Regions from separate parts of the Paenibacillus sp. S02 genome, predicted to be linked through region 1. Evidence: riboswitches for the same ligand, from Rfam matches in the RefSeq annotation. Region 1 holds a riboswitch; each other region holds the start of a gene.
What was found. A riboswitch is a leader RNA that binds a small molecule or an ion and turns the genes downstream of it on or off. The one in region 1 is predicted to bind glycine.
Positions count from the first base shown of each region.

Region 2: linked by a shared signal. The riboswitch ahead of sdaAB (L-serine ammonia-lyase, iron-sulfur-dependent subunit beta) and the one ahead of KAI36_RS20630 (alanine/glycine:cation symporter family protein) in region 1 are both predicted to bind glycine.
Region 3: linked by a shared signal. The riboswitch ahead of gcvT (glycine cleavage system aminomethyltransferase GcvT) and the one ahead of KAI36_RS20630 (alanine/glycine:cation symporter family protein) in region 1 are both predicted to bind glycine.

Region 1 covers NZ_CP073682.1:4,654,895-4,665,294, forward strand. The annotation lists gene KAI36_RS20620 (carbohydrate ABC transporter permease) at 1-768, shown strand, start outside; gene KAI36_RS20625 (iron-containing alcohol dehydrogenase) at 917-2,089, shown strand; gene KAI36_RS20630 (alanine/glycine:cation symporter family protein) at 2,147-3,565, opposite strand; glycine riboswitch at 3,725-3,819, opposite strand; glycine riboswitch at 3,838-3,914, opposite strand; gene KAI36_RS20635 (glycoside hydrolase family 1 protein) at 4,083-5,540, opposite strand; gene KAI36_RS20640 (LacI family DNA-binding transcriptional regulator) at 5,752-6,723, shown strand; gene licT (BglG family transcription antiterminator LicT) at 6,957-7,799, shown strand; gene KAI36_RS20650 (beta-glucoside-specific PTS transporter subunit IIABC) at 8,031-9,887, shown strand; gene KAI36_RS20655 (thioredoxin family protein) at 10,023-10,400, shown strand, end outside.
Region 2 covers NZ_CP073682.1:445,434-455,833, forward strand. The annotation lists gene sdaAA (L-serine ammonia-lyase, iron-sulfur-dependent, subunit alpha) at 1-677, opposite strand, end outside; gene sdaAB (L-serine ammonia-lyase, iron-sulfur-dependent subunit beta) at 667-1,356, opposite strand; glycine riboswitch at 1,568-1,683, opposite strand; gene KAI36_RS02010 (DUF6359 domain-containing protein) at 1,898-3,487, shown strand; gene KAI36_RS02015 (ABC transporter ATP-binding protein) at 3,814-4,845, shown strand; gene KAI36_RS02020 (ABC transporter ATP-binding protein) at 4,823-5,749, shown strand; gene opp4B (oligopeptide ABC transporter permease) at 5,763-6,731, shown strand; gene KAI36_RS02030 (ABC transporter permease) at 6,760-7,668, shown strand; gene opp4A (oligopeptide ABC transporter substrate-binding protein) at 7,711-9,531, shown strand; gene KAI36_RS02040 (LysR family transcriptional regulator) at 9,597-10,400, shown strand, end outside.
Region 3 covers NZ_CP073682.1:4,470,953-4,481,352, reverse strand. The annotation lists gene gcvPB (aminomethyl-transferring glycine dehydrogenase subunit GcvPB) at 1-234, opposite strand, end outside; gene gcvPA (aminomethyl-transferring glycine dehydrogenase subunit GcvPA) at 231-1,586, opposite strand; gene gcvT (glycine cleavage system aminomethyltransferase GcvT) at 1,714-2,814, opposite strand; glycine riboswitch at 2,991-3,089, opposite strand; gene gcvH (glycine cleavage system protein GcvH) at 3,483-3,881, shown strand; gene KAI36_RS19815 (PTS mannitol transporter subunit IIBC) at 4,259-5,737, shown strand; gene KAI36_RS19810 (BglG family transcription antiterminator) at 5,820-7,898, shown strand; gene KAI36_RS19805 (PTS mannitol transporter subunit IIA) at 7,895-8,329, shown strand; gene KAI36_RS19800 (mannitol-1-phosphate 5-dehydrogenase) at 8,326-9,471, shown strand; gene KAI36_RS19795 (DUF454 family protein) at 9,686-10,400, shown strand, end outside.

The DNA.
Region 1 (10,400 bases):
CTGTCGATGTTTCCATTTTACTGGCTGATCGTCATGGCAACCCGTACAACCTCAGACATCTATCGTTTTCCACCGCAATTGTGGTTTGGCAGCCACTTCTTGGATAACATAACGAGAGTATTGCAACAGATTAATTTTGCTGGAGCCTTTTTTAATACCCTTTTTGTAGCCGGTTCGGTTACCCTATTGGTTCTGTTTTTCGATTCACTAGCAGGTTTTGCATTCGCCAAGTTTGATTTTCCGGGCAAAAAAGTGCTATTTATCGTTCTGCTAGCTACGATGATGGTCCCTTCACAACTTTCGCTTGTCCCCTCCTTTGTCATGATGGCCTCCTTTGGATGGGTAGGTACGTTCAAAGCGCTTATCATCCCGGGGATGGTAAATGCCTTCGGCATTTTCTGGATTCGTCAATATGCGGAAGAATCCATTCCAAAGGAACTGCTGGATGCGGGCCGGATGGACGGATGCAGCTTTTTTCGACTGTACTTGAATGTAGCACTGCCTATTCTACGTCCTGCGTTCGCTTTTCTCGGCGCATTTACCTTTATAGGAGCCTGGAATGATTATTTATGGCCACTAATTGTCTTAACGGATGAGCGTAAATTCACACTCCAGATTGCACTGTCACAATTGAACGGGATTTACAATACGGATTATGCGATGGTCATTGCGGGCACCCTGCTGGCTGTACTGCCACTTATTATTTTATTTCTTTTCATTAGCCGCCAGTTTATTTCCGATCTTGCCGCCGGAGCGGTCAAAGATTAGATTTACTTGAATTCCCTTATTCATTTCATGTATAATGGTTAATCGTCATTTCAAATAGCTTACATGATGAAGTTAGGTATCCAACAGGAAATCAGGTTAAGCGATTTACGATTTGAACATGAACTATGAACTGAGGGGAACTTACCAGATGAACAAATTCACATATTATAACCCCACCAAATTAATTTTTGGAGACAATCAAATTGAAGAACTGCAGCAGGAGCTGCTGAATTACGGCAAAAACATTTTGCTGGTATACGGAGGTGGAAGTGTCAAACGAAATGGTCTGTATGACCAGGTATTAAACGCGTTAGAGCCGCTACATCTGAACATTCATGAATTGTCCGGCGTAGAACCGAATCCGCGCTTGTCCACCGTTAAGAAGGGCATCGACATTTGCCGAAACGAAAAAATCGACTTCTTACTTGCAGTAGGCGGTGGAAGCGTTATTGATTGCACCAAAGCCATCGCAGCAGGGGCTGAATATGACGGCGATGTGTGGGATATTATCAACAAAAAGCACATGCCGACCCAGGCTCTGCCATTCGGTACCATCCTCACACTCGCCGCCACCGGTTCAGAAATGAATCCGGATTCTGTTATCACCAACTGGGAAACGAACGAAAAATACGTATGGGGCAGCGCGGTGACGCATCCGAAATTCTCGATTCTGGACCCAAAAAACACCTTCTCTGTGCCACGTGATCAGACGGTATATGGCATGGTGGATATGATGAGCCATGTGTTTGAGCAATATTTTCACAATGTTAAAAATACACCGTTGCAAGATCGTATGTGCTTTTCCGTGCTGCAAACCGTGATCGAAACTGCACCTAAGCTGCTGGAAGATTTGCACAACTACGTGCATCGTGAAACGATTTTATATGCCGGAACGATTGCCCTTAACGGAACACTGCAAATGGGCTACTTCGGGGACTGGGCTTCGCATACGATTGAACATGCATTATCCGCTGTATATGATATTCCTCATGCCGGCGGTCTGGCGATCCTGTTCCCCAACTGGATGAGACATACGGTGGATCAGGATGCTGCACGCATGAAGCGGCTGATGCTCAGCATATTTGATTTAGAGACCACTGGTAAAACGGATAAGGAAATTGCTTTGGAGGGGATTGATCGCCTGAGTGCATTCTGGACAAGTCTCGGTGCCCCTTCCACCCTGGCCGATTACAATATTAATGATGAGCAATTGGAAAAAGTCGCAAACATTGCAGCCCGTGAAATGGAATACGGAGGCTTCGGTAATTATAAAAAGCTGAATCAAGAAGATATTTCAGCTATTTTGCACGCATCGTTATAACATTTAAAAGGGAGTGTCCTCAAGCCTGTGATGGCTGAGAGCACTCCCTTTTGAAATTTATGAATTAACCGTTTGTCCTTTTTCTTCTACTTGAATAGCTGCCCCTACACTGGCACCTGCAAGAATGCCCTTTTTCTTATTAGAATTCAGAGAATCCATATAGGTTCGGGTTTCTGCGACTACAATTCCTGATAAGCCGAGCAGTGCAATCAGGTTCGGGAAAGCCATCATTGCGTTAAAGATATCTGCCAGCAGCCAAATCGCATCCAGTTTAATGAACGCGCCCCCGGCAACCAGTACGATGAACAGATAACGGTATGGCTTAATCCACTTGACCCCAAGCAAATATTCAACACAGCGTTCCCCGTAATAGTTCCAGCCGAGCATGGTGGTGAACGCGAACATAATCAGAATGATTGTGAGCAGTTCTGCCCCCAGCGGGAATGCGCTGGAAAATGCTTGCTGAGTCATCAGGCCCGCATCGGTAGGCCCGCTCCACACACCACTAACCAGTAGCGTCAACCCAGTCATCACACAAATAACCATCGTATCAATAAACACGCCTGTCATGGAAATTAGCCCTTGCTCCGCAGGCCATTTGGTTTTGGCAGCTGCAGCTGCAATCGGTGCGCTTCCCAATCCGGCCTCATTGGCAAAAATACCTCTGGCTACCCCACTTCGCATCGCTAGCATAATCGTAGCTCCGGCAAATCCGCCCGTTGCAGATGTAGTTGAAAATGCCGAATGGAGCACCAGCGCAATTGCGGCAGGAAGTTGGTCAGCAAACCGAATCAGTACGATGAGACAGATCAGTACGTACAAGCCTGTTTTAAAAGGAACGACCTTCGTCGATACCTTGGCAATGCTTTTGAGTCCTCCAATAGTAACAAGTCCTGTAAGGATAGCAATAATCAGTGCTGTTACAATGGGCGGAACGCCAAAACTGTTTTCAGTCGAAGATACAATCGCTTTGACCTGCGGAAACGTTCCAATCCCGAACAACGCTACCAGCATGCCTGAAAAAGCAAACAGCATCGCCAGCGGTTTAAAACGGCGTCCCAGACCTTTCTCAATATAATACATCGGGCCGCCGGAAAATTGCCCATTCCGATCCTTCACCCGGTATTTTACCGCAAGTACACCTTCCGCATATTTCGTCGCCATCCCAAAAAAGGCGGCAACGACCATCCAGAACAAGGCACCCGGCCCGCCCAGCTTAATGGCTGTCGCTACGCCGACAATACTTCCTGTGCCAACTGTAGCCGCCAACGCTGTACTCAAAGCCGCAAAACTACTTACATCCCCGCTGCCTTCATTCGGTGCCTTACCGATCAGCTTGATCGCCAGGGGCAGGCGGAATACCTGCAGCATCTTCAAACGTATGGTCAGCCACAACCCCGTTCCCATGACAAGAATGATGAGAGGCGCCCCCCATATCCAACTGCTAATCGCTTCTAACACATGTACCAAATTCATTTCAACCCGCTCCTCCAGCATATTAGAAAACAAAAAAGAGTCAAATCCGCTGATTCGACTCCTGGAGAGGTTAAAGGCACGAAAAAATACAACCATCTTGCGCAGGTTTCTGCCTCTAATAGCTTATAAAAAAGCCTAGGGCATTCCCTGTCACAGGTTATTCGCGTCTCTGTCCTTTTGCCTGAGAGTTTAAGCAGATGTTCTCTGCGGTGCACCTTCGGCGCCCAATTAAGGGTCTCTCCAGAGTTCTGTCCGTTTACGGTCCCCGCTTGTTGCTGTAATCAGCCTAAGCACCTGAGAGTTTTGCCCCTTCGGTCGGAACTTTCGTTCCATCTCCCGCAAACATCAACCAGACATATGAAATTTTTATTTATTATACAGAAAACTTTCAGCTTATTACAAGTGAAAAGTTTGTGAAACCCTCTGAAATATTATTATTATGTCTATCAAAAAAGCGGGTACAGCAGATTGCATCCTTAGGATGTCCTCTGCTATACCCGCCCGAGACGATATGGAATTACAATTCTTCACCATTGGTTGCAATCACATTTTTATACCAGTTAAATGAGTCCTTTTTGGAGCGTTTGAGCGTTCCGTTACCGTCATCATCCAGATCAACGTAAATAAATCCGTAGCGCTTGGACATTTCGGAAGTAGACATGCTCACAAGGTCGATAGGACCCCAGCTGGTGTAGCCAAGCAGATCAACACCGTCGGCAATCGCTTCCTTCATTTGAACAATATGCTGACGCAAGTAATCAATACGATATGTGTCATGCACAGATCCGTCTTCTTCTACCTTATCATAAGCACCTAGGCCATTTTCCACGATAAATAGCGGCTTTTGGTAGCGGTCATATAACGTGTTCAGCGTAACACGCAGACCGATCGGATCAATTTGCCATCCCCAGTCAGAGGACTGTAAATATGGATTTTTCACGCCACCAATCAGGTTTCCTGCTGCTTTCTCACCTTCTGGACCTGCAGAAACGGTCAAGGTCATGTAATAGCTGAATGAGATATAGTCGACCGTGTTATTTTTTAAAATTTCGGCATCCCCTGGTTCTGTGTGTATAACAACATTATTTTCTTCAAAATAACGATTCATGTAGTTGGAATATTCCCCACGGGCATGCACATCCGTAAAGAACAGGTTCATCTGATTTTCATGCTGGGCTTTCAGTATATCCTCTGGGTTACACGTATGTGGATAGCTTTCCAAACGAGCTAGCATACAGCCGATTTGAGAGCCCGGGATGATCTCATGTCCTCGTTTTGTCGCCAGTGCACTAGCTACAAATTGATGATGCAGTGCTTGGTATATCGCTTGTTGTTTGTTTTCTACGCGGTCAATAACCACCCCGCCACCGGTAAACGGACTCATGGTCATTACATTGATTTCATTAAAGGTCAGCCAGTATTTTACTTTATCCTTATAGCGTGTGAACACCGTTTCGGCATAATTTACGTAGTGCTGTATAACTTCACGACCCAGCCAGCCATTATACTTCTGAGTCAAACCCAGCGGTGTCTCATAATGTGACAATGTTACCAGCGGTTCAATACCATATTTGCGCAGCTCATCAAATACATTGTCGTAGAATTGCAGTCCCGCTTCATTCGGCTCGGCATCATAGCCATTCGGAAAAATCCGCGACCAGTTGATGGACATACGAAATACCTTAAAGCCCATTTCCGCGAACAATGCAATATCTTCTTTGTAGTGGTGGAAGAAGTCCACACCTTCACGCTTTGGAAAACGGGCATTGACTTTGCCTGCCAAAATGTCTTCGAGTCGCTCGGACGAAATCTCCATAGCATGATCGTTCTTGCGCTCTGCTTTGGGTACATAGGCAACCATGTCCGCACTGGACAATCCTTTTCCATCTACGTCAAAAGCGCCTTCCAATTGGTTAGCTGCGGTTGCACCACCCCACAAGAAGTTTTTCGGAAATCCTTTTAGCGTCTTCGTCATGGTATAAAAACCCTTTCCGTATTTAAGATTTTTACTTTGGTCAAGTAATCCCATCATGTGCTGCAAATGTGAATCAATACCTAACGGTAACCGTTCTCCTTTGAAAAGCATTGACAGATGCTTTAAAATAGACGTAATGCCTTCATAAGCATCCTAATCGTTGTAACGCGTTTCATGTCAAGTATTTTTTTCTTATGTGAGGAGAAGCACCATGTCGAATCTTGATCAAATTGCAAAACTGGCGGGCTTTTCCAAAGCTACGGTATCCAGAGTATTAAATCAGTCACCCCATGTCAGTCACGAAACAAGAACTAAGATTTTGAAAATCATGCAGGAATTAGATTATGTTCCTAATCGGAATGCCATTTCTCTATCCAAGGGTCAGACGCTTCAGATCGGTATCATTACTTCAACTATTAATGAAATTGTTCTCGCTTTTCTGGACAGCTTTGTAGAAGTAGCCGGCCAGTATGAATTCCAAACCATTATTTATACTTCGGGAGAAGACAAAAAGAAAGAACTTCAAGCCTTTGAGGATTTAAAAAGAAAAAGAGTCGATGCGCTGGTCATCATTTCCTGCGTGAATGACACTGATTTTTTGAGCACCTATTGCAAATATGGCCCGATCGTTTCGTGGCAACGAATGGAGCATACCGATATTCGCTCCGTCGCTATGGATCAGTATGAAGGATATATGTTAGCACTCAAACATTTGATACAAAAAGGCTATACTCGTATAGCCAATGCTTTTGGTCGTCCGAGCAGCATCAATACCCATAGCAGACAACGAGCCTACGAACAAATCATGAGTGAGCACAATCTGCCAGTGTTGCAACACTGGAATCACTCTTCTATTTATAATATCCGTGATGGCGAACAGGTCGTACGGGATTTGTTACAGCGTCGGGAAGAATTCCCAGAGGCTATTTTATGTGCTAACGATTATGTAGCAGTGGGCATTCTCTGCGAAGCACGCAGACAACGGCTGAACGTACCAGAAGATCTGGCGATTGTCGGATTCGATAACACGGAGCTGGCGCATACAATGGGGATTACAACGATTCAAAACCCCATCATGGCTCAAGCACAAAATGCTTTTTTCATGCTTTCCCCTCAGCTGATTGGACGCCAAATGGAGCTTCATTCGCTAGAGTACAGCCTCATTGAACGTACGACCACGTAAGGTAACGATTTACTTGCAAATTAGGCAAAAGGGCCTTGATATGAAATATTTTTTGTCGAATCAGAATAAAATATGTTGAAATCGCTTTTTTTTGTGCTACAATAGCACTATATCGAAGGATTGTGACCGGTGATGCGGGCAATGCCTGAGTTCAATTGAGTGCTATTGCTAACAATAGTGTTGAATTGTGCTTAGGCATTTTTTATTGGTAAAGGATGGGAGGGGGAACTTCAATGATTATTGAGAAGGTGCTCAATAACAACGTCCTATTGACTAAAAACGATAAAGGCAAAGAGGTCATCGTGATGGGAAGAGGTATTTCCTTCAAAAAGGTGGCTGGCGATCAAGTCGATGATGATAAAATAGATAAGATTTTCATGTTAAATGAAAACGAGTTCACGGCTAAACTAACTGAGCTGCTGAACGATATTCCAGTGTCTCATCTGGAGGTCGTGAATGAAATCGTAACCCATGCAACGGAAGTGCTGGATACGGAGTTAAGCGATAATATTTATTTAACGTTGACCGACCATATTCATTTTGCCATACAACGGCAAGAAAAAGGACTGGCACTCCAAAACGCGATGCTGTATGAAATTAAACGCTTTTACAAAAAAGAATTTGCAGTTGGACTGGATGCTCTCCAAAAAATTGAAAATACGCTCGGAGTAAAATTGGGCGAAGATGAAGCGGGATTTATTGCATTGCATATGGTGAATGCACGGATCGACGGTAACGAAATGAAATCTACACTGAAAATGACCGAGATTGTCCAACATATATTGAACATTATTACGTATCATTACGGAATTGTGCTGGATGAGTCTTCTTTTAGCTATTCGAGATTTTTGACACATTTGCAATATTTTGCGATGCGAGTGATTCGCAAAGAAGTCATTCACAGTGGTGAAGAATTTTTGTACAACCAGGTGAAGCAGACGTATACCGAAGCTTTTGCTTGTGCCCAAAAGATCAATGAGTATCTGGAAAAAACATACGATCAATATTTAAGCAAGGATGAATACGTATATCTAACTATCCATATTCATCGGGTAACTGAGCGTAATAACATATAAGACTAACAACTTCATACCCTCATCGTTCATGGATTGTGACTGGTAAGGCAGGCAAAACCTAAACTGATGGTGAAATCGACGTTCCTCTATAGGAGAGAGTGCGTAGTTTTACCACGAGTTTAGGTTTTTCTTGTTTACAAGTTTAAAAAGATGCACGCCGGCGCATCTTAGCAACAGGTGTAAACGGTAAATCCTATCAGTAGCAAGAATAACCCATAAGGAGTTTTGAACATGAGTGATAAAGAGCTATCCAAAAAAATAGTGACCCTCGTTGGTGGCGAAGAGAATGTCAACTCGGTATTCCATTGCGCCACACGCTTGAGATTCAAATTAAATGATCGTACAAAAGCAGACAAAGCCGCACTGGAAGCAACCCCTGGTGTCATTACAGTAGTGGAAAGCAGCGGCCAGTTTCAAGTGGTTATCGGCAACAATGTAGGTCAAGTATTTGAGCATATGATGGCAGAAACGAATTTACAGGATGCGGACAATCCAAATGCGAAAAAGGAAGAGTCTTCCGAAAAAACGAATTTTCTCGGCAAAGCGGTCGATATCATTTCCAGCATTTTTTCGCCTCTCTTGGGCGCTCTTGCCGGAGCCGGTTTGCTCAAAGGGATTCTGGCATTAATTTTGTCACTCCATTGGATTAATGATAAAAGCGGTACGTATCTGATCCTAAGCGCTGCTTCGGACAGCGTATTTTATTTCCTGCCAGTATTTCTGGCTGTTACATCGTCCCGTAAATTTAAGACAAACACCTTTGTATCGGTGGCAATCGCCGGAGCTCTGGTCTATCCGGCGGTTATAGCGGCAGTAAGCAACCCAGAAAGATTGGCGTTTCTAGGTATTCCGATCATTCTGATTAATTACAGTTCTAGTGTTATTCCAATTATTCTCGCGGTCTGGGTTCAGTCCTATGTGGAACGCTGGTTCAATTCCTTTATCCATCAATCGGTAAAAAATATTATCGTACCGATGCTGGCTCTGCTGGTCGTTATTCCGTTGACATTCCTGGCCTTTGGTCCAATAGGTAACCTGATCAGTCAAGGCTTGGCAAACGGTTTTACATGGGTATACAATTTAAGTCCATTGATCGCTGGGGCTGTTGCTGGAGCGTTCTGGCAAGTGTTTGTTATCTTCGGTGTGCATTGGGGCTTCGTTCCTATTATGCTGTCGAATATTGCAACATTGGGTTATGACACGATGCTTCCGATGCTTACAGCAGCCGTACTTTCTCAGGCTGGTGCAACATTAGGGGTATTCCTGAAATCCCGAAATACTCAAATGAAGGCTTTGGCAGGTTCCTCTACGCTGGCGGCTGTTTTTGGGATTACAGAACCAACGATTTATGGCGTAACTTTGAAATTGAAAAAGCCATTCATTTATGCTTGTATTTCTGGTGGTATTGGCGGTGCTATTATCGCTTCCGGCGGAGCGACTGCAAAATCCTTCTCCCTTCCTAGTTTGCTGGCACTGCCTACTTATTTTGGAGCTGGATTCTTGTGGGTTGTCATCGGCTTGCTCGTTGCCTTTGTACTTGCATTAGTGCTGGTTATGATTTTGGGCTTTGATGATCCAAAAGAAGAAACTGCAAAAACAGAAGCCGCACCCGTAAAAAAAGAAGCGGCAATCGAGAAGGAAATTCTCGTAAGCCCACTGCAAGGTAAAGTATTGCCTTTGGAACAATCTTCTGATGTTGCTTTTGCTTCAGGTGCTATGGGGAAAGGAATCCTGATTGATCCTACAGAGGGCGTGCTGACATCTCCTGTCAATGGAACGATTACGACAGTATTCCCGACCGGACATGCAATCGGTATTACTTCCAATGACGGAGCAGAAATTCTGATTCACGTTGGTGTTAATACAGTGAAGCTCAAAGGACAATTCTTTGACAAGCGCGTCAAGGAAGGCGATGTGGTTAAGCAAGGACAACTGTTGCTTGAATTTGATATCGAGCAAATTAAGGCGGCAGGCTATACAACGGCTACGCCGATTATCGTAACAAATTCCGCTCAATACCTGGATGTGCTGAACACAATGGAATCTGAAGTGAAGCGTGAGGATTACTTGTTAACTGTTGTGGTCTAACGTTTTAACTTTCAGACTAAAGAAGCTTTCCCAATGGAAAGCTTCTTTTTTTATACATAATGAGACAAGTGTTACAGCTAAAAATGGAAATATCATTTATTGTAAGTGTAAGAATGTAAAAAAAGGAGGATTTCTGTGAAAAAAGGATATATCGCCGGGTTAAGTGTCATTGTGTTGCTTGTCATTGGTATCGCTATTTCAGCTGTCGTTAAATTTCAAGACCTAGAGCAGGTTGTTCAACAAAAAGACAAAGAAATCCAAGCGAGCAAAAGCAATTACCCAGAAATATATGACCACTTGAATGCGGTTACATTTGATGGTTTTAAGAGTTTGATTCAACAGGATCACAGTGTATTTGTCTATGTCGGCAGACCGAGTTGTGGCGACTGCAATCGGTTTGAGCCTAATTTTAACAAGATGATCGAACAGTATAATCTAGGCTCTAAAATTACTTTTTTGAACGTTCACAAAATCCATAAGGACAAGCCCCAATGGAATAAATTCAAAGAGGAT
Region 2 (10,400 bases), 1.9 Mb from region 1:
CCGTTGCGCACGATGCACGGAATCTCCACGAGTCCGGCGACGGGGTCGCAAATCAGGCCGAGCGTGTTCTTAAGAGCGAGACCCACGGCGTGAACAGCCTGTTCAGGCGTACCACCGCGCAGCTCGACCATAGCGCCAGCCGCCATCCCGATAGCTGAGCCAATCTCAGCCTGACAGCCTCCCTCCGCGCCAGAAATGAAGGAGTTGTTGGCGATCACGTAGCCAATGGCTCCAGCGGCGAACAGGCCGTTCACCATATGCTCATCATCCCAGCCGAACCGCTCCTGCGCACTGATGAACACACCAGGGATAACCCCGCATGAGCCTGCGGTAGGCGTGGCGACAATGCGACCCATGGATGCGTTAACCTCCGACACGGAGAGGGCATAAGCCATGGCGAGCGCGGAGGCATCACCGGAGCAGGTTTCCCCTGACCGCAGATACTCGGCTAGGCGCTTGCCGTCACCGCCCGTCAATCCACTGCGGGATACGGTGTCTTGTGTCTGACCGCGATGAACGGCTTCCTTCATGACTTCATAATAATCAGACATTTGGCGAAAGATTTCTTCCTCCGTTGTATTCGTCTCTTGTACCTGCTCTTGAATCATCAAGCGGCCAATTGTGGTGGATTCTTCAGCGCATAAAGCGCTGATTTCATGCAGATGGCTAAACCGCATCGGATTCAGCTCCTTTTTTCAAATTAATCATCTTAATTTCATACATATGAGGTAAAGAACGCAGTTCCGCAATCAGTTCAGCTGGAGCAGAACTGTCCGTTTCAATGGCGGTGAGTGCTTCACCATCCCGGCCTTTGCGATCTACGTGCATATAGGCAATGTTAATGTGGGCCGCGCCCAGCGCTGAAGTTATCGCGCCCAATGTACCGGGCTTATCCGAGTGGAGAAGCACCAGCGTAGGCAGCTCCCCGGTCAGATTGACCCGGAATTCGTTAAGCTGCTGGACATGGATGCTGCCGCCGCCGATGGAGGAGCCCAACAGTGTGCGCTGATCCTCGCCCTTCCACAGCTCGAAACGGACAGTGTTCGGATGAGGCGCGGGGAGTCCGCTGACGGCGAATTCCACGGCCATCCCGGCTTGCTCTGCCCATTGCTCGGCATCCGGAATCCGGTGATCGTCCGTATCGTAATTAAGCAGCCCTGCGATGAGCGCCAGGTCTGTACCGTGTCCTTTATACGTATCGGCAAAGGAGCCGTACAGTGTCATGCGGGCACGGTCAGGCTGCGTCCCGAGCCAGTGCCGGGCAACGCGTGCGAGCCGTACCGCGCCTGCGGTGTGTGAACTGGAAGGTCCGGTCATGGCCGGACCGATAATAGAAAATACATCTTTGAAACGCATGGTGTGGCCCCCTGTATGTTCTAATACCATACTTTATGGTATTTCCGCGTCTTTGCGCGGTTATGACGGTTCCTAATGCTGACGCACAATGTGAGCACAAAAAAGGACAGGATAAGGAAGTTTCCCTTATCTCTGTCCTCGTTACCTGAGAGTTTCGTGCGGTGTTCTTACCGCCTTACCCCTTGGGTGGCTTGCGCTCTCTCCAGAGTTGCGTCAGATGACGATACATGGACCTGAGAGATTATCCGCCAGCCGGGTGCTGGCGTCTTGCTCCTTCGGTGCCGCCAGAGTGTAGGCTCCCTGGACAGACTCTCCCGTCATCTTCATTCGCGTATAACGTTCTACATGTCTTTCTTAGCGTAATGTATGCCGTGCTCGGTGTCAATCACAGGTTTAATTTTTACATAAGCAGGTGCGTTTCCAATAAAAAAGATTAAAATTTACATAATTATGGATGAAACCAGGAAGGAATTAGAAGATTGGCGGCTAATCTGATAAAGGACAAGTATATTTATGGAAATCATAGGAGGGATATTGACGTATGGTAAAAGGCTTGCGATTCACAGCTTCACGCTTAAAAGGGATGTTGCATCTAGCAGCGATCGTATCACTGCTGATTGGGATCCTCGTTCCATTCGGTCAGGTCAAGGCGGACGGAGCCTTGACAGTAGCTGAAGCACTTCAGCGCCAAAGCAGTGGAGGTACGGTGACGGTGGAAGGTTACATCGTCGGACATGCTACCGGATCGAAAACGGCTAACTTTTCTTCTCCGTTCGCGAATGATTTTAACGTACTGATTGCCGATCAGGCAAATGAACGTAATACGTCTAATCTGTTGGATGTACAGCTGACTTCAGCGTACAGAGGGCAATATGGGCTATCAGGCCATCCTGAGCTGATCGGCAGCAAAATTCGTGTGACGGGTACACTCGGCGCCTACAATAATTTTGGTGGAGTGAAAAGCCCAAGCGCTGTTGAACTTGTGAACGGAAGCGAGCCGGGTGAACCAGGTGAACCTGGCAACCCGGGTCAACCTGGTACTACATTGCCGGATGGAAAAGGCAAAAAGGTGCTGTTCGATAATACGCACGCACAGACCGCTGGTGCAGCAGATTGGGTCATTGAAGGCGCCTTCTCCGACTTTGCCAATGGACTGCGTAATGTAGGCTTTACGGTAGACCAATTGAACCGTCCCATTCCTTTTACTTATGGAGAGCAGGCCATAACATATGACAAGCTGCGCCAATATGATGTGTTCATTATTGGTGAAGCGAATGTTGCCTTTAAGGCATCTGAGCAGGCTGCCCTGCTGCAATACGTGAATAACGGGGGGAGCGTCTTCTTCATCTCCGATCATTATAATGCGGACCGTAACAAAAACCGTTGGGATTCCTCCGAGGTTATGAATGGCTACCGTCGTGGAGCCTATACTAATCCGGCCAAAGGCATGACTGCAGAAGAAGCTGCATCACCGGCGATGCAAGGATTAACAAGCTCCGATTGGCTGGCGACCAACTTTGGCGTTCGTTTCCGTTACAATGCGCTTGGCGATGTGAATGCTACCGACATTGTAGCCGCAGATCAATCTTTCGGCATTACTAAGGGTGTGCGCTCGATTGCAATGCATGCAGGATCTACGCTGGCTATTATTGATCCTACCAAGGCTAAAGGCATTGCTTATATCCCTTCAGGCACGAAAAAATGGGGGAATGCGGTAGACCAGGGAGTTTATAACGGCGGGGGCCGTGCGGAAGGACCTTATGCTGCTATCTCCAAGGTAGGTCAAGGCAAGGCAGCGTTCATCGGTGATTCTTCCCCTGTAGAAGATGCTACACCGAAATATGTGCGTGAGGAAAACGGACAGTCGAAGAAGACATATGATGGTTTCAAGGAAGTGGATGATTCCACCTTCCTGGTACAAACGGTCCAATGGCTTGCATGGAAGCAGGACTACACGAAATTGTCTGATGTGGCAGGCTTGACTCTGGATCAACCCACGAAGCTTCTGCCATTCGAGGAGCCTGCGGCTTCCACAGAACCGCAGCCTGAGCCTTGGTCTGCTCCGGCAGCAGGCTACAAATGGTACGATCCTAGAACGTTCAAGTCTGGCTCCTATGGAGCGGCTTCTTAATTATCGCCAGAAGCTCAATGTGAGCTGGTATTAGTTAGTCGTTTGGTCCCTGCAGAGGGATCAGGCGACTTTTTTTTGTAATGAAAATTAACCTGTGGTTGGTTATTTCATTACATTTTGTGCCAGAAAGGCCGCGCTACTGCTGGATCATTGATTTTTTAAATGATGTTGATAGCATAATCTTAATTGATATATCCATATACTGGTGATAGGATGTATTCAAATTATTCCGACAAAAACGGTATGTAATGTTCATGAGAGGTTTTAAACATCAAACATGGTGAGAATAAGCGGGACAAGACCATGGAGAATGGAGGAAGCGCGCATTGAATACCGAACCCGTGTTGGAAATTAAAGGATTATCCGTATCTTTTCGCATCAAGGATCAATATCACCCCGCAGTCGACCATCTAGATCTGACGGTCAACCCCAATGAAGTGCTGGCTGTAGTCGGAGAATCCGGCTGTGGCAAAAGCGCGCTGGCGCTTTCGATCGCACAACTGCATGACATGGAACGCACACGTGTAGAGGGAGAGGTCCTTTTTAAAGGTACGGACCTTAACCGCCTTTCTTCAGGGCAAATGAATAAAATCCGCGGAGCGGGCATTGGCATGATCTTTCAGGACCCGCTGACAGCACTCAACCCATTGATGAGCATTGGCAAGCAGATTGAGGAAAATCTTGATTATCATACGTCACTATCTACGAAGCAAAAAAGGGAACGTGTGCTGGAGCTGCTGGAAAGCGTAGATATACCGAATCCTGTGCGTGTGTACGATCAGTATCCGCATGAACTGTCAGGAGGGATGCGTCAGCGTGTGATGATCGCGATTGCCATAGCTTGTCGACCTTCTCTTATTATCGCAGATGAACCAACTACTGCGCTCGATGTAACGATCCAATCGCAAATTCTCGACTTGCTCAAACAGCTTCAACAGGAGACCGGAAGTGGAATTATCCTGATTACGCACGATCTTGGTGTTGTGGCAGAAGTAGCTGACCGCGTGGTGGTCATGTATGCCGGAGAAATCGTGGAGAGCGCTGATGTTTTTGAATTATTCAGGCATCCACAGCATCCGTATACGCGTTCTTTGCTTGCTTCCATGCCGGGATCGCATACCAAGGGGGAATCACTGCATGTCATCGGCGGCATTGTTCCCTCATTACAAGATATCCCCCGCAATAGCTGCCGCTTTGCTCCGCGTATTCCCTGGATTCAGCAGAGAGTGCATGAAGACCATCCCCAACTAAATGAAATTTCCCCTGGACATTGGGTCCGTTGTACATGTTACCAGCATTTTCATTTTGAAGACGAGGCAAAGGGGGAAGCTGCTCATGGCACTACTGGAGTTAAATGATTTGAGGGTCCACTATCCGGTGCGCGGTGGTTTCTTCCAGCGTGTCGTCGATCAGGTGAAAGCAGTGGATGGCGTGTCGATCAGCATTGAGGCAGGCCAGACATACGGGCTGGTGGGAGAATCCGGCTGTGGAAAAACGACGACAGGCAGGACGATTATCGGTCTAAATAAGCTGACGAGCGGACGGATTCTTTTTAAGGGAAAGGACCTTGCGGCTCTGAGCCGTAACAACCGTCATCCGCTGCGTAGAGACATTCAGATGATTTTTCAGGACCCCTACTCTTCGCTCAACCCGCGCAAGCGCGTATTGGATGTCATTGCTGAACCGCTGCGAAATTTTGAAAGGCTGAGCAGTGAGGAAGAACGGAGGAAAGTACAGACGTTGCTGGAAAAGGTCGGCTTGAACGCCGATGCAGCCTACAAATATCCGCATGAATTTTCCGGGGGGCAACGGCAGCGGATTGGGATCGCGCGTGCGCTGACATTAAACCCCAAGCTGATCATTGCTGATGAGCCGGTGTCGGCGTTGGACGTTTCCGTGCAGGCACAGGTGCTTAATTTTATGAAGGATGTGCAACGGGAATTTAATTTGACGTATTTGTTCATCAGTCATGACTTGGGCATTATTCGCCATATGTGCGACCAAATCGGTATTATGTACCGGGGCCGTCTAGTGGAGCAGGGGAGCGAGCAAGACATTTATGAGCGTCCACAGCATCTGTATACCCAGCGCCTCATTGCAACCATTCCCAATATTGATCCTACAAAACGGCTGGAAAATGCCCAAAAAAGGCGAATGCTTTTATCCTCCTACAAAACAGAGCTGCCCAAACATCTAGACGTGAGTGGAAAGCCGTTTGCACTAAAATCAGTAAGTCCATCCCATCAAGTCGCGCTACCATAAGGGGGGTACAGAAATGTGGAAATTTACACTGCGTCGGCTGCTGGTTATGATCCCTCAGCTCTTTGCACTGAGCGTACTTATATTTTTCCTGGCTAAGGCTATGCCAGGGGATGCCCTGACAGGACTTATTACCTCTACACCCAATCTGAATCCGGCCGCATTGGAAGAACAGCGACAAAGACTGGGATTGAATGACCCGGTGTGGGTGCAGTATGGGAACTGGCTCGTCCAGCTGGCTCATGGGGATCTGGGCAAATCTTATGTACATAAAATTAGCGTTACCGATCTGATTGGCAGCCGACTGGGGAATACGTTCTTTCTGGGCGTAGTAATTCTGGTTCTGACGTATCTGATCGCCATTCCGCTCGGCGTACTCAGCGGTCGCTATCAGCATAGTCTGCTGGACAAAACCGTAGTGGGCTATACCTATCTCAGCTTTGCGACACCTCTATTTATACTCGCGTTGTTGCTGCTGTACGTATTCGGATTCAGGCTTGGCTGGTTTCCAACCAGCGGCAGTGTGGATGTAGGCGTGGAGCCGGGGACATGGGCATATTACGTGAACAAGTCGTATCATCTCATTTTACCGGCGGTTACAGGCGCGTTGCTCAGTACAACGGCTACGATTCAGTATTTGCGTAATGAGGTCATTGACACACGACTAAAGGATTTTGTGAAAACAGCGCGTTCCAAAGGGGTACCCGAAGGTAAAATTTATTCGCGCCATATTTTCAAAAACTCTCTATTGCCGATTGCTGCCTTTTTGGGCTACGACCTGACGGGAGTAATTGCGGGCAACATTTTCCTTGAATCTATTTTTGGATATCCAGGGTTAGGTCAACTATTTCTCCAGTCCATCACTCAACGGGACTTTTCAGTCGTGAACGCGCTGGTGATGATTTCCGGCTTCTTGGCGCTATTAGGGACCCTTTTATCTGATGTCATCCTAAGCAAGGTCGATCCCCGCATTCGAATTGAATAGCGAACAAGTCTAGAGAAAGGGAGGGATTATGGTGTCTATTCAGGTGGAGGAGGTCTTCACGCCGGAAATCATTCGTAAATCACCATCCAGTTGGTCTGTACTGCGTCGTGAGCTGGTGCGTGACAAAATGGCCTTGGTTTCCATTGGCTTTGTAATTCTGTTCTTGATCTTTATATATGCCTCTGTCCTGTTTGTAAATCAGGATGTAGTCACGACGGTGGATTTGGGCGCAATCCGTGAAGCTCCCGGCTCAGTGCATTGGCTGGGTACAGACCGAGCGGGCAGGGATATTTTCGGTCAGCTGGTCATTGGAGCCCGCAATTCCTTCACCATCGGCTTTACGATTACATTGTTATCCGCCGCTATTGGCTTAACGTTAGGTTTGCTGGCTGGTTTTTATGGGGGACTGGTCGATAACATCATCATGCGGATCATTGATTTTATTCTGGTACTTCCATTTTTGATGTTGGTCATCGTATTTGTCAGCATTGTACCCAAAAGCGGCATAGGGTCCTTTATTTTCATTATGACTGCCTTTTTATGGATTGGAAAAGCGCGTCTGATCCGGGCCAAGGTGTTGTCGGAGCGCGAACTAGATTATGTGCAGGCTTCCAAAACCCTTGGCACACCCAATTGGAAAATCATCTGGTTTGGCGTGCTGCCTAATCTTAGCTCGGTCGTGATCGTCAATCTGACCCTCAGCCTCGCAGGAAATATCGGAATTGAGACCGGGCTTTCTTATCTCGGCTTTGGCTTACCGGAATCTACTCCAAGCTTGGGTACACTGGTGAGTTATGCCAATGACCCGGATGTTTTGCAGAATAGCTGGTGGATGTGGTTGCCTGCCTCACTGCTTATTTTGGTGCTAATGCTGGCGATTAACTTTATTGGCCAGGCGCTCAAACGCGCCACGGATGCCAGACAACGATTGGGTTAACTGAAGTTCAAGGATAAGGACAATGACAAGGAGGGATTTACAATGGTTAAACACTGGAAAAAAGGAATTCTGCCTGTTCTATCTGCAATTTTGGTACTTTCACTGGCCGCATGCAGCGGTTCGCCTTCCGCTTCAAATGGAGGGAAATCGTCTGACGGTACAGGCGGCTCAGGGTCCGACAGCAAACAGGTGAATGCCACAGCGCTGGCGAAGGCGATCAAGAACGATAAGGCCCCGATTAAGGGTGGCATCATCAATTATGCACTTGTGTCTGATACCCCTTTTGAAGGTATTCTGAATCCTGTATTTTATGAAGGCAATCCTGATTTTGAAGTCTTCCAGTTTTTCTACCCTTCTATGTTTTCGATTGACTCCAATCTAAATATTGACGATAAAGGGGCGGCGACGATTTCCTTTTCCCCAGACAATAAGGCGGTGACTGTCAAAATTGACCCCAAACTGAACTGGACGGATGGTAATCCCGTAACGGCGGAGGATTATGCTTTTTCCTATGAAGTGATCGGTCATAAAGACTACGAAGGTCCGCGTTATGATAGCTTTATGACCAACATTGTGGGCATGGAGGATTATCACGCGGGTAAGGCCAAAACCATTTCTGGCATCAAGGTGCTGAATGAGAAAGAGGTTACCATTCGTTTTAAGGAACCTAATCCTTCGGTGAAATCGGGGCTGTGGTCTACACCACTGGAGAAAAAGGTTTTTCAGAATATCCCCGTGAAAGATATGGCTGGATCTGATCCTGTCCGTAAAAATCCGATTGGCTATGGGCCCTTCAAAATTAAATCTATGGTCACAGGTGAATCTGTGGAATTCGTCAAAAATGAAGATTATTTCCACGGTGAGCCCAAGTTGGATGGCCTTCATCTGAAGGTGGTGAACCCGAATGTCATTACCGAGGCGCTGAAAAGTGGAGAAGTTGACTGGGCCAGCTATCCAACCACCCGTTACAATGAGGCCAGCAATCCGAAAAATGTACAGTTTCTCGGTCAGGAGGAATTATCTTATAGCTATGTGGGCTTTAAGATGGGCAAATTCGATCAGGCCAAGAATCTAAATATCATGGACCCGAACGCCAAGCTGGCCAACAAGTCATTGCGTCAGGCCCTTGGCTATGCGCTGAATAATGAGCAGGTTGGCAAGCAGCTCTATCATGGACTTCGAATTCCAGCAACATCCCTGATTCCGCCTGCATTTAAGGGATATCATGATATAAATGCAAAGGGCATTACGTATGACCCGGACAAGGCGAAAAAGCTGCTGGACGAGGCAGGCTATGTGGACACCAATGGAGATGGATACCGTGAGGACCCTAAGGGCAAGGAACTGGTGCTCCATTATGCGGCAATGAGCGGAGATGCGACAGCTGAATCGCTGGCAAAGTTTTATTTGCAAAACTGGAAGGATGTCGGACTTCATGTCGAGCTGGTGGACGGTCGTCTGCTTGAGTTCAATTCTTTCTATGATCGTGTGCAGAAGGATGACCCCGGCATTGATATTTTTGGCGGCGCATGGAGTACAGGTACAGATGTAAACCCTAGTGGACTGTATGGACGCGGAGCCAGCTTTAACTATTCGCGTTTTACGAGTGAAGAGAATGATAAGCTGTTGCGGGAAGGGGTGTCTGTGAAAGCCTTTGACGACAATTATCGTAAAGATATATACAATCAGTGGCAGGCGTATATGAGCGAGGAGGCACCCATCGTACCGACGTTATTCCGTTATTCGCTGGAGGCAGTGAATAATCGGGTAGCCAATTACGATATTACCCGTGGCAAGGAGTATGATGCAGACACGTTTGCGAATATTACGTTGACTGCGGAAAAAGCAGAAGTAGCCCAATAATCTCAAAAAAGCGCAATAACCTGAAGAAGAAGCGCGAACCGGATTGATCCGATTTTGCGCTTCTTTTGACCTTTTCATGCAATCATTCTGGGGATTCTCGAAGGGAGAGAAGGAAGACGGAAATACGTCAGCTTCAATACTTCATTGCCGTTTGCGAGGAACTGCATTTTACGAAAGCTTCGGAAAAGATTGGAATCTCCCAACCCACGCTTAGCTTGCAAATTAAGGCGTTGGAAGAGGAATTGGGCATGACGCTTTTTGACCGTGCAGGCAAGAAAATTAAAATGACAGATGCCGGGAAATTGTTGCTGCAACACAGTGCACATGCGCTCAAAGATTTACAGCAAGCGAAGGCTTCCATTGAGGAGTTGCGCACCGAGCAACGCGGGAGTTTGCGGATTGGTATCGCATTACCAGAGCTGGAGGAGCTATTGCAAGAGATGCTTATCCATTTTCATCAGTCATTTCCTAAAATCAGTTTGCACATCCGTCCATCATTTGATGTAACAGAACAGCTGCTGGATAACCGGGTGGATGTTGGCATCACCCTACATACCGGTACAGATGAAAGGCTTGTCCAGCTTCCTCTTCGCACGGAGAGTTACTGTCTTATTGTTCCGGTAAATCATGCATTTTCTAACCGTTCTTCCATTACGCTGGACGAATTGAGGCATGTACCTTGGGCGATGCAGCCAGAGTGTCATCCCGGCAGGAAGCTGATTGAGAAGTGCTTCCGTGATCGCGGGTATCCCTTTGCAACCGTCTTGGAGACAAATTCCATACCTTCAATCCTGCGCTGGGTGCAGGGGGGACTTGCCGTAACCCTACAGACGGAGTCCCTTGCGGCAGAATTGGATCGCTCACAATTT
Region 3 (10,400 bases), 180 kb from region 1:
GCGCCGGGACAAGGCGGTATAATGCCGAATAACGTCTACTTCGTATACCTCGGGTAATGCCGCAGGTTCGCTGCGCAGCGCATAATCTGGCAAAAGCTCTGCCACCGGGCGACGGGGAACGTCGCACTCGGGAAGGGAATAGGCAATGCGACCCGGACGGCTCAATTCAAAGATGAGCGCTTGATCGTGTTCCTTCAACAGCCCTTGTTTCTGATCCTGTCCGGTGTGTGTCATAGCAATCCCCCCAAGGTGTGTACAAATTGGTCAATCTCTTCTTTGGTTCTTTGCTCCGTCACGGCAATCAACATGTGACCAGCAAGTTCCTCATAGTCCTGGCCCAAATCGTAGCCAGCGATAAATCCAGCAGCTAGCAGCTCGGCCTGGAGTTTGCTCATATCTGTACCCTCAGGCAGTCTAAGGGCAAACTCGTTAAAGGTCGGTGCGTTAAACGAGGCAGTTACGCCCTTCAAGCTCAGCAATTGCTCTAAAGCATAACGGCTTTTATGCAAATTTAGCTCGGCTACTTCCTTGATCCCCTGTCTACCCATGACAGACAAGTATACAGATGCAGATAAAGCTAGCAACGCTTGGTTGGAGCAAATGTTAGAGGTGGCCTTTTCGCGGCGGATATGCTGTTCCCGCGCTTGCAAGGTCAGCACGAAGCCGCGTTTACCGTTGCGGTCTGTGGTCTGACCCACAATACGGCCGGGGATACGGCGCATATGTGCCTGAGAAACGGCAAAGTATCCACAGGTCGGACCGCCGAGAGAAGAGGAGATGCCAAGTGGCTGCGCGTCTCCTACCACAATATCCGCGCCCTGTTTGCCGGGTGTTTCCAGCAAGCCAAGTGCTAGTGGATTGGCACTGACGACCAAAAGACCTTTGTGCGCATGGATGAGGTCAGCCATCGGCTTCAGGTTTTCCACGGCTCCGAAAAAGTTGGGGCTTTGGACCAAAACAGCCGCGGTCTGTTCCGATACGGCTGCCGCTAACGCATCAACATCCGTTACGCCGTCCGAACAGCCGATCTCCACGATGTCCAAATCCAAACCGCGTGCATAGGCTGCCAATACCTGACGTGCCTCCGGATGGACGGACCTTGATACGATAAGCTGTTTACGGCGGGTAGCTGCGGCGGACAGTGAGCCCGCTTCCGCCAGTGCAGTCGCTCCGTCGTACATGCTGGCATTAGCTACAGCCATGCCCGTCAATTCGCAAATATACGACTGAAACTCGAAAATGGCTTGTAGCTCGCCTTGGCTTACTTCCGGCTGATAGGGGGTGTAGGCTGTATAGAATTCCGAGCGTGAAGTGATGTGCTGGATGACGGACGGAATATGATGATCATAAATTCCTGCGCCAAGGAAGCTGGCATGTGTGTCTGTATTGGCGTTGTGTCCGGCCAGCTCAGCCAAGTGGCGGGTTAAGGCTTTCTCATCGAGTCGAGAAGAAAGAGGCAGTTCCCCTTGATATCGAATGGCCTCTGGAATGTCACTGAATAAATCATCAATGGATGATACACCGACCACACGCAGCATTTCGGTTTGATCCTGTTCAGTCATAGGGAGATAACGATGCTGCTTCATAGGTTCTGACTCCTTTCGAAAAGCAAAATTTTAAACGTAAATTAGCTAATAAAAAAGTGTGTGAGATGAAAAAACCAGAAGTTAATATCTGACATGTTTGCTTTATAGAAATAAAAAGAGTTTAAGATCAGTGCGGGCGTTTATAAAAGGGTGCTGCCACCACCTCGGCACGCAGGCGTTTGCCACGAATCTCAACCTCCAACGGTGTGGAGAGGGCGCTAAAACGACTGTCCACCAAGGCGAGGCCCAGATTACGCTTCAAGGTGGGCGACTGAGTCCCCGTTGTGACCTCACCAATGTGTTGTCCTTCTGCGAATACCGGGTAATGGGCGCGTGGGATACCGCGATCAATCATTTCCAGCCCGATCAATTTGCGAGGAATCCCTTGTTCTTTCTGACGTTGCAGTGCTTCTCTACCGATAAAATCTCCTTTATTCAGCTTGACGAAGAAACCTAGACCAGCTTCGAGTGGTGAAATCGTGGCAGATAACTCCTGACCGTATAGCGGCAACCGTGCCTCAAAGCGTAGTGTATCCCGAGCACCCAGTCCAGCGGGAATCAGCCCATACGACTCACCGGAACGAAGCAAACCCTCCCATACGGCTGGTGCTTCCGCAGCAGGTATATAAAATTCAAAACCGTCTTCGCCCGTATATCCGGTTCGTGAGACAAGTGCTTTTGCTCCGAACAATGGCACATTCTCATGGAAGCGGAAAGATGCCAGATTCGTAATGTCCGTATCTGCCACGGCTGCGGCAATACGTGCTGCCCCCGGTCCTTGCAACGCTAGCAATGCTATCGCATCAGACACATTCTCCATGTGAACGGATGCAGGCATATGGCGAATTAGCCAATCCCAATCCTTATCGATGTTGGATGCGTTCACAACGAGCATGTAGCGTTCCGGTCCTTTGCAGTAAACAAGTAGGTCGTCTACTACACCTCCATCGGGGTAACACAGGAGTGAATATTGTGCCTGACCTGGTTCCAACTGGCTGACATCATTCGTGGTCACCCTTTGCAGAAAAGCTTCGGCTTCTTTGCCTTCAACCAAAAATTCGCCCATATGCGATACATCGAATAAACCCGCACGTTGCCGGACGGCCTCATGCTCCTTTTGAATGCCGCTAAACTGAACGGGGAGCTCCCAGCCGCCAAAGTCAATACAACGAACCCCAGACTGCGTCCCGTAGGACGAATATAGCGGTGTTTTTCGCAAATTAGTCATTATTCCACTCCTATCCGGTGTGATCGGCTAAACAAAAAAGACAGGCCGAAAAAAACGTATAGACGGCAGTCTACACTCTTTTTTCAGCTCTGTCCTTGATACCAGAAAGTTACCCCGGTATGTACCGGGTTTCCCCTTGGGTGATCCGCTCCAATAGCGAATGCTCTCCAGAGATGCGTCCGGCAGAGGTCCTTTTGCCTGAGAGATTCACCTGCAATGCAGGTTTACTCCTTCGGCGCTACCTTCGGGATCAACGGTATATTACCTGGCTTTGCAGATAACAACTTGATCCGATTCGCGTGCACTTATGTCTCACAAGCGGCAACAGCTATGCGAATCTTTTTGGCAGTCTCTCCCTCCGCGTTCATCCGCGTTTGCAGTTGTCGGTGTGTTTCCCAAAGCATTTGCTATAACCCATTAATACGCAAATTCATTCAAAATGTCAATAAAAATGTCATCAAAAATAATAGAAAAAACATTTAATATATAAATAAGGATATGTAAGCGTTTGTTATAAGCTATCATTTTTTATATAGTACGCTATATGAGGTGATATGAAGTATTTTTGTTAGTATTATTGACATGAGTGTTCTTGTTGTCATAATCTTAACCTGTCTAATACAGGTGAGCAAAAGCGATTTTATTCATATGGAAGTGAGGGGAACAGAATGGGTGAAGTGAAGCAGCAACTTTGGTATACAGACGAACATGAGTGGGTTCAGCGGACAGAGAATGGAACGGTGCGGATTGGTATTACAGACTTTGCACAGCATCAACTGGGTGATATTGTTTTTGTAGAATTACCTGAGGCGGGAGCAACGATTGAGCAGGGAGCGGAGATCGGTACGATTGAATCGGTGAAGACGGTATCCGACCTTTTTGCTCCGGTGACGGGAACCATATTAAAAGTGAATGAAACGCTGGAAAGTACGCCTGAGCTAGTGAATGAATCTCCCTATGACAAAGGTTGGATGATCGAAGTAGAGATGGATAAAGATGTGGAGGAAGCCTTGGGCAAGCTACTGTCTGCGGATCAGTATGAGCAGTTGATTTCCGATGAGCAGTAATGGAGCATTGTAGTATGGAGTAAGAGGGTTAATTGTCTGCTCGATTTTTGTATAAAATAGTCGCTATGATTTGACGTAGCGGCTATTTTTTTGTCTTTTTGCAAACGTAATTACGTGTTTTATTCTGACTTAGAGGGTTTTTCCCATATAAGAATCATACATAATCCAGCACGGTTTTTCGACTAATTTCTATAGCTACAGGTCATATTAAGAAGAATTATGCAGGTATAATACCTTCCCGGATAATTTAAATTTAAATGTTGTCATCAACGTTCATGACGAAAGTGCGTTTTCATTTCGTTGATGAAGATAGCGCTGTCATTTAGTATGAATTTTAAGAAAAGGTAGTGATGCTTACCTACAAGGAGGATTTGAATATGAGTACATTGGACGCAAAGCCAAGTTCAAAAGGAGGCACTCGTGTCGCCGTACAGCGTTTTGGCCGTTTTCTTAGCGGTATGGTTATGCCAAATATGGGAGCCTTTATTGCGTGGGGGCTGATTACGGCACTCTTTATTCCGACCGGATGGTTCCCAAACGAAGGTTTTGCACAATTGGTTGACCCGATGAAAAATTATTTGTTGCCGCTACTGATCGGTTATACAGGGGGCACGATGATTCATGGACAGCGTGGAGGTGTGATTGGTGCCATTATGACGATGGGTGTCATAGTGGGAGCCGATATCCCGATGTTCCTGGGCGCGATGGTAGCTGGTCCGCTGGCTGCGTGGATATTGAAGAAGTTCGACAAGGCCATTGAAGGCAAGGTCAGATCAGGCTTTGAAATGCTGGTCAATAACTTTTCGGCCGGGATTATCGGTGCCATTCTAGCACTGCTTGCCCATGTGGCGATCGGCCCGATTGTACAAATGATCAGTCAAGTATTGTCGGCAGGGGTACAGTTCCTCGTGAACGCAGGGCTACTGCCGCTTGTCAACCTCATTATTGAGCCCGGAAAAGTATTATTTTTAAACAACGCGCTGAATCACGGAGTATTGAGTCCGATTGCGTTGGAGGAAGCTGCAAGAACAGGCAAATCCGTACTGTTCATGCTTGAATCTAACCCTGGGCCGGGGCTCGGTATTTTGCTGGCCTACTGCCTGTTCGGCAAAGGCTCTGCGAAGTCGTCGGCTCCTGGAGCGGTCATCATTCATTTTTTCGGCGGGATTCATGAAATTTATTTCCCTTATATTTTGATGAAGCCGATTTTGATTCTTGCTGCTATAGCTGGGGGTGTTGTGGGAACCTTCTGTTTTATGTTGACAGGTGCCGGACTGGTTGCTGCTCCTTCACCGGGCAGCATCATCGCCTATTTTCTAATGACGCCAAAAGGCGGATATTTGCCAATGCTGAGCGGGGTGATCGCTGCTGCGGTCGTATCCTTTGCTGTTGCCGCAGTGTTACTCAAGACTAGTAAGCAAAAAGAAGAGGGGCTGGAGGAAGCTGCATCTCGCCTGAAAGATATGAAAAATCAAAGCAAGAGTGCAAGTGCTAACGCCACTGTAATGGAAGATAACCACGAATCTGATCGTGCTGTCGAGATTGTCGCAGATCGAACGCTCAAGGATAAATCCGAAGTGAACAAGATCGTCTTTTCCTGTGATGCAGGTATGGGTTCAAGCGCTATGGGCGCCTCGATTTTACGCAAAAAAATGAAGCAGGCGGGCGTAGGCGTGACAGTTACGAATACGGCAATCAGTGAAATTCCACAGGATGCGGATATTGTCATTACGCAAAAAACGTTGACAGACCGGGCTAAAACAGTAGCCCCGAATGCTGAGCACATTTCCATTGACAATTTTCTGAAGAGCCCTGAATACGAAGCGCTGGTTGAACGTCTGAAATCCGATTCTTAATCCCCGTCGTAATCAGGCGGACTGTATGCAGTGTACGTCTCCTGCTTGGAGGGATGAGCTTGGGAAGGAACGGTATGCGCTTATGAATATTACGAAACGACAACGTGACATCGTGGAATATCTTCTGGAGCAGTCCAAAGAGGTTACAGCCGGGGAAATTGCCACGAAGATCAATGTCAGCACAAGGACGGTTCATCGGGAACTGGGCGCAGTCGAGCATTGGCTGGCAGCTCATGAGGTGAAGCTGGAGAAAAAGTCAGGGATCGGTATCTGTATTGATGCTGACCCTGCTCAGCTTGTATGCCTGCGAAAGCAATTGCTGCATACGAAGTCAGACGAATATTCGGCTGAGGAGAGAAAGATCGTGGTTCTCTGCATGCTGCTGGATACACGGGAGCCGATCAAGCTGCTGGCGCTGGCTTCAGATCTGAAAGTCACGGTAACTACGGTCAGTCATGATCTAGACGAATTGCAAGGCTGGATTGAGGAACGTGGACTCATGCTTGTGCGCAGACGGGGGTACGGGGTCGAGATTACAGGACGGGAGACAGACAAAAGACGGGCGATTTCCGAGCTGGCTCTCGAATATTTGGATGAATCTGATCTGTTTTCAGTCCGGGAAGAACTTCGTTCTGTAACCCGTGTCGCCGACAAGTTACTGGAGATGATTGGCAGAGGGAACCTGCTGATTGTGGAAAAGGCCCTCTGGCAGCCCCATGAAAAATGGCTGGAAAACATGGTGGAAAGCAAATATATGGAGCTGCTGATTCAAATTTGCGTTTCGCTGGCACGTCTGCGACTCGGGTATGTTATGGATCCTCTTCCCTCATATTTAAAAACAGATTCAGATGAAAATATCATGCTTCGCACAGCCATGGTGGAACGCATATGCACGGAGTTGTCAGAGGCGCTGGATATTGAATTTCCAGAGCCGGAACGATCTTATCTCAGGCTGCTGTTTCGTGATGCCGAGGATCACTCCACCCGGCTACTGCCGCTGGACGATCTCGTACTGTTGGAGTCGGTTCATGAGTTGATTCGTCGTGTGGAGGAAGAGACAGGCACGCCATTGGAAGAGGACCGTGTTCTGCGTGAAGGACTGATTGCCCATATGGCCCCGGTGTTCAAACGTTTGAAGGAAGGCAGGTCGATTCGCAACCCCCTCCTTCAGCAAATCCGCAAGGATTACAGCAGCTTATTCGACTCAGTGAAAAAGGCTGCGGCGGACATGACAGAAATGAAAGTGCCAGATGAAGAGATCGGATTTCTCGTCATGCATTTCGGCGCTTCACTGGAGCGGCTACGACAATTGCGGCGGGAGGTGCGGGCCATCGTAGTCTGCACGAGCGGCATTGGATCATCCAGACTTCTGGCAACAAGGCTCGCCAAAGAGCTGCCACAAATCAAAATTGTGGATAGGGCTTCATGGTACGAAGCGGCGCGGCTTCCCAAGGAGGATTATGATCTGATCATTTCGACAGTAGAGCTACCGCTTGAACCGGATCGGTATCTTAAGATCAGCCCGTTGCTGACGCAGGAGGAGAGTGATCGCCTGCGTCAATTCATCCAGCATATTACACTCAATCATCCCAATGACCATCAGCAGGAACAGGCGGTTCAGCCTGGTCAGGATATGGAGTGGCTTACCGGTCTGCGGAAAAGTCTTGAGGAAATTGTACACATTGTACAGCAATTTCAAGTGTATCCGCTGGAAAATCAGGGGATGGATATGGCGGCGACCGTAGAGGCTATATGCATGTTGGAGGCGGGGCGGGGGAATGTTACAGAGCCTTCTGCGGTTGCTGCACAGCTCATGGAAAGAGAGCGCCAAGGTAGTCAGGTGATCTCTGATACCTCCATTGCTTTAGTTCATACGCGCAGCCACTATATTCGCAAGCCTTCGCTTACCTTGTATAAGCTGGCAGAGTCGCTGCTGGCGGATACAGGCGAACAAGTAGAATGCGTGCTGCTCATGTTGGGACCTCGTGAGCTGCCGAGAGAAAGCTTGGAGGTATTGAGCGAGATTAGTGCATTACTCTTGCAGGAAGACATGGTTACGCTACTGGAACACGGTAGCAGGGATCATATTGTCAATTATATATCGAGTGAACTAGCTGAATTTTTCCACAGTAAATTAGGGACAGGGAGGAACCTACCGTGAGTATTATGACGATAGACAAAGTAAAAATGAACGCAACCGCCAAAGACAAATATGAGGCGATTCGTATGGCTGGGCAAATCCTGCTGGATGCAGGACATATTTCAAGTGAGTACATTGACAAGATGCTGGAACGCGAGGAGATCGTGTCCACCTATATCGGGAACGGGCTGGCTATTCCACATGGCACCAAGGAATCCAAGATGCTTATTCAATCCACAGGCATCTCTATCGTTCAGTTTCCGCAAGGCATAGATTTTGGGGAAGAAAAAGCATACATGGTAATCGGCATTGCAGCACAAGGCGGCGATCATATGGAGATTTTGACGAGTATCGCTGTGGTGTGTGCGGAGGAAGAAAATATGGATAAACTTCGCAACGCGGTGACCCCACAGGAAATTATAGATCTGTTCGAAAGTGAGATGGAGCTATGAGAGCCGTCCACTTTGGAGCAGGAAATATCGGTCGCGGCTTTATCGGATTGATTCTGTCGCGTGCAGGCTATGAGGTTGTCTTTTCAGATGTCAACGACACCCTTGTATCCGAGTTACGTCGTCGTAAACAATACACCGTAGAGTTAGCCAATGATACAAAGGATACGGAGCTGGTCACGAATGTGACGGCGATTGACGGCAAGGATGCAGCGGCTGTAGCCGATGCGGTAGACCTCGCTGATCTGGTAACGACCGCAGTAGGGGTCAGCATCCTCAAGCACATAGCAGCAGGCATTGCGGAGGGAATCAAGCGGCGGGTAGAGCGAGGAGCAAGTCCACTGCATGTGATTGCCTGTGAAAATGCAATCGGAGGCAGCGCCCAACTGAAAGAGCATGTTTTTGCCCTATTGGATGGGGCGACCCGTGCCAAGGCTGAGGTTTCGGTGTATTTTCCAAATGCTGCTGTAGACCGGATTGTGCCGATCCAGCACCACGAGGACCCGTTGCATGTGCAGGTAGAGCCTTTTTACGAGTGGGTGGTGGATCGTTCGCAAATGGCACCTGAGCATGAAGAAATCGAAGGTATCCTGTACGTGCAGGATCTAGAACCTTACATTGAACGAAAGCTGTTCACGGTGAATACGGGGCATTGCGTGGCAGCCTATCTTGGTTATAACGCAGGTTATGCTACCATTCAGGAGGCTATGAAGGATAGCGAGGTGGTGGATTCGATACAAGGGTCACTGGAGGAGACAGGAGCAGTGCTTGTGAAGCGCTTCAGTTTGGATCAAGGGGAGCATAAGAAGTACATCTCTAAAATTTTGGATCGCTTCCGCAACCCTAATCTGACAGACGATGTTACTCGAGTCGGACGTTCACCGTTGCGTAAGCTGTCTCCCAATGACCGTCTTGTACGTCCCGCGCTGCAAGCGCAGGAGTATGGCATCCCGACGGATCATCTGTCGTTAGGAATGGCGGCTGCCTGTAAATTTGATATTACGGAAGACCCCGAGGCAGTCGAGCTTCAGCAGGTGATCCACAGTGAGGGACTGGGTGTGGCGCTGACGCGTTATACTTCCATAACCGCAGATCACCCGTTACATCGGCAGATATTGGAGCAATATGATATTATAAATTCATAAAACAACGAATTATCAACATCTGCTTTCGGAAATCCTCTTGAAGACAAAGCATCGACATCAACACTAACGTGTTCTGTAGAGATGTGCTTCAAGAGGATTTTTATATGCGTGATTTACATCACATAACAACCTGCTTAAATTGTTTATATTGATAATGATTATCATTATCTTTAAAATGAAATCATTACTATTATAACTATTAGGGAGGATTATAGTGAAACCGATCTATATTACCTTAGGGTTTTTATTTTTGGCGCTTGGAGTTATTGGTGTAGTGCTGCCGTTGCTACCGACTACACCGTTTCTGCTGCTAGCGACCTTTTTCTTTATGCGGGGGTCCGAAAGGATTCACCAGTGGTTTTCGAATACCTCTCTGTACCAAAAGCATCTAGAGAGTTTTGTTCAAACAAGGTCGTTGAAGCTGTCTACGAAAATCACGACATTGGGCTTAGCGTCAGCGATGCTGATTACAGGCTTTATTTTCACCCCTAATGTGTGGGGCAGAACGCTCATCGTCTTGGTCATCCTTTTTAAATATTATTACTTTATATTCCGAATCGGAACAGTGAGAAACGCTGCAGCAGAAAAAACGTCTTCATCTTCACCTGCACCTACTCTGAAAAAAAGGTCTAAAATGGTCGACAGCCGTCTGCTCGGTCTAGTGGAACATTCTCGGAAATATATCGTCTTGGGTGTGCTTGTGCAGTGGATCGGTCTTTTGGGGAGTATAGCCGCTGTGTTGTCTATGGCCTTTGTTATGCAGCAGGCTTGGGAAGGACAAGTGACTCGCAAGCTGATTCTATCTATGACGGTCATTGTTATTGCTGCTATTGCAGTTCGCTGTCTGAGCAATTATGCAGCCAGTATGTTATCCTATCGTGCTTCGGTAAATGCTAAAAAAACGCTGCGCTCGCAAATTTACGGCAAGT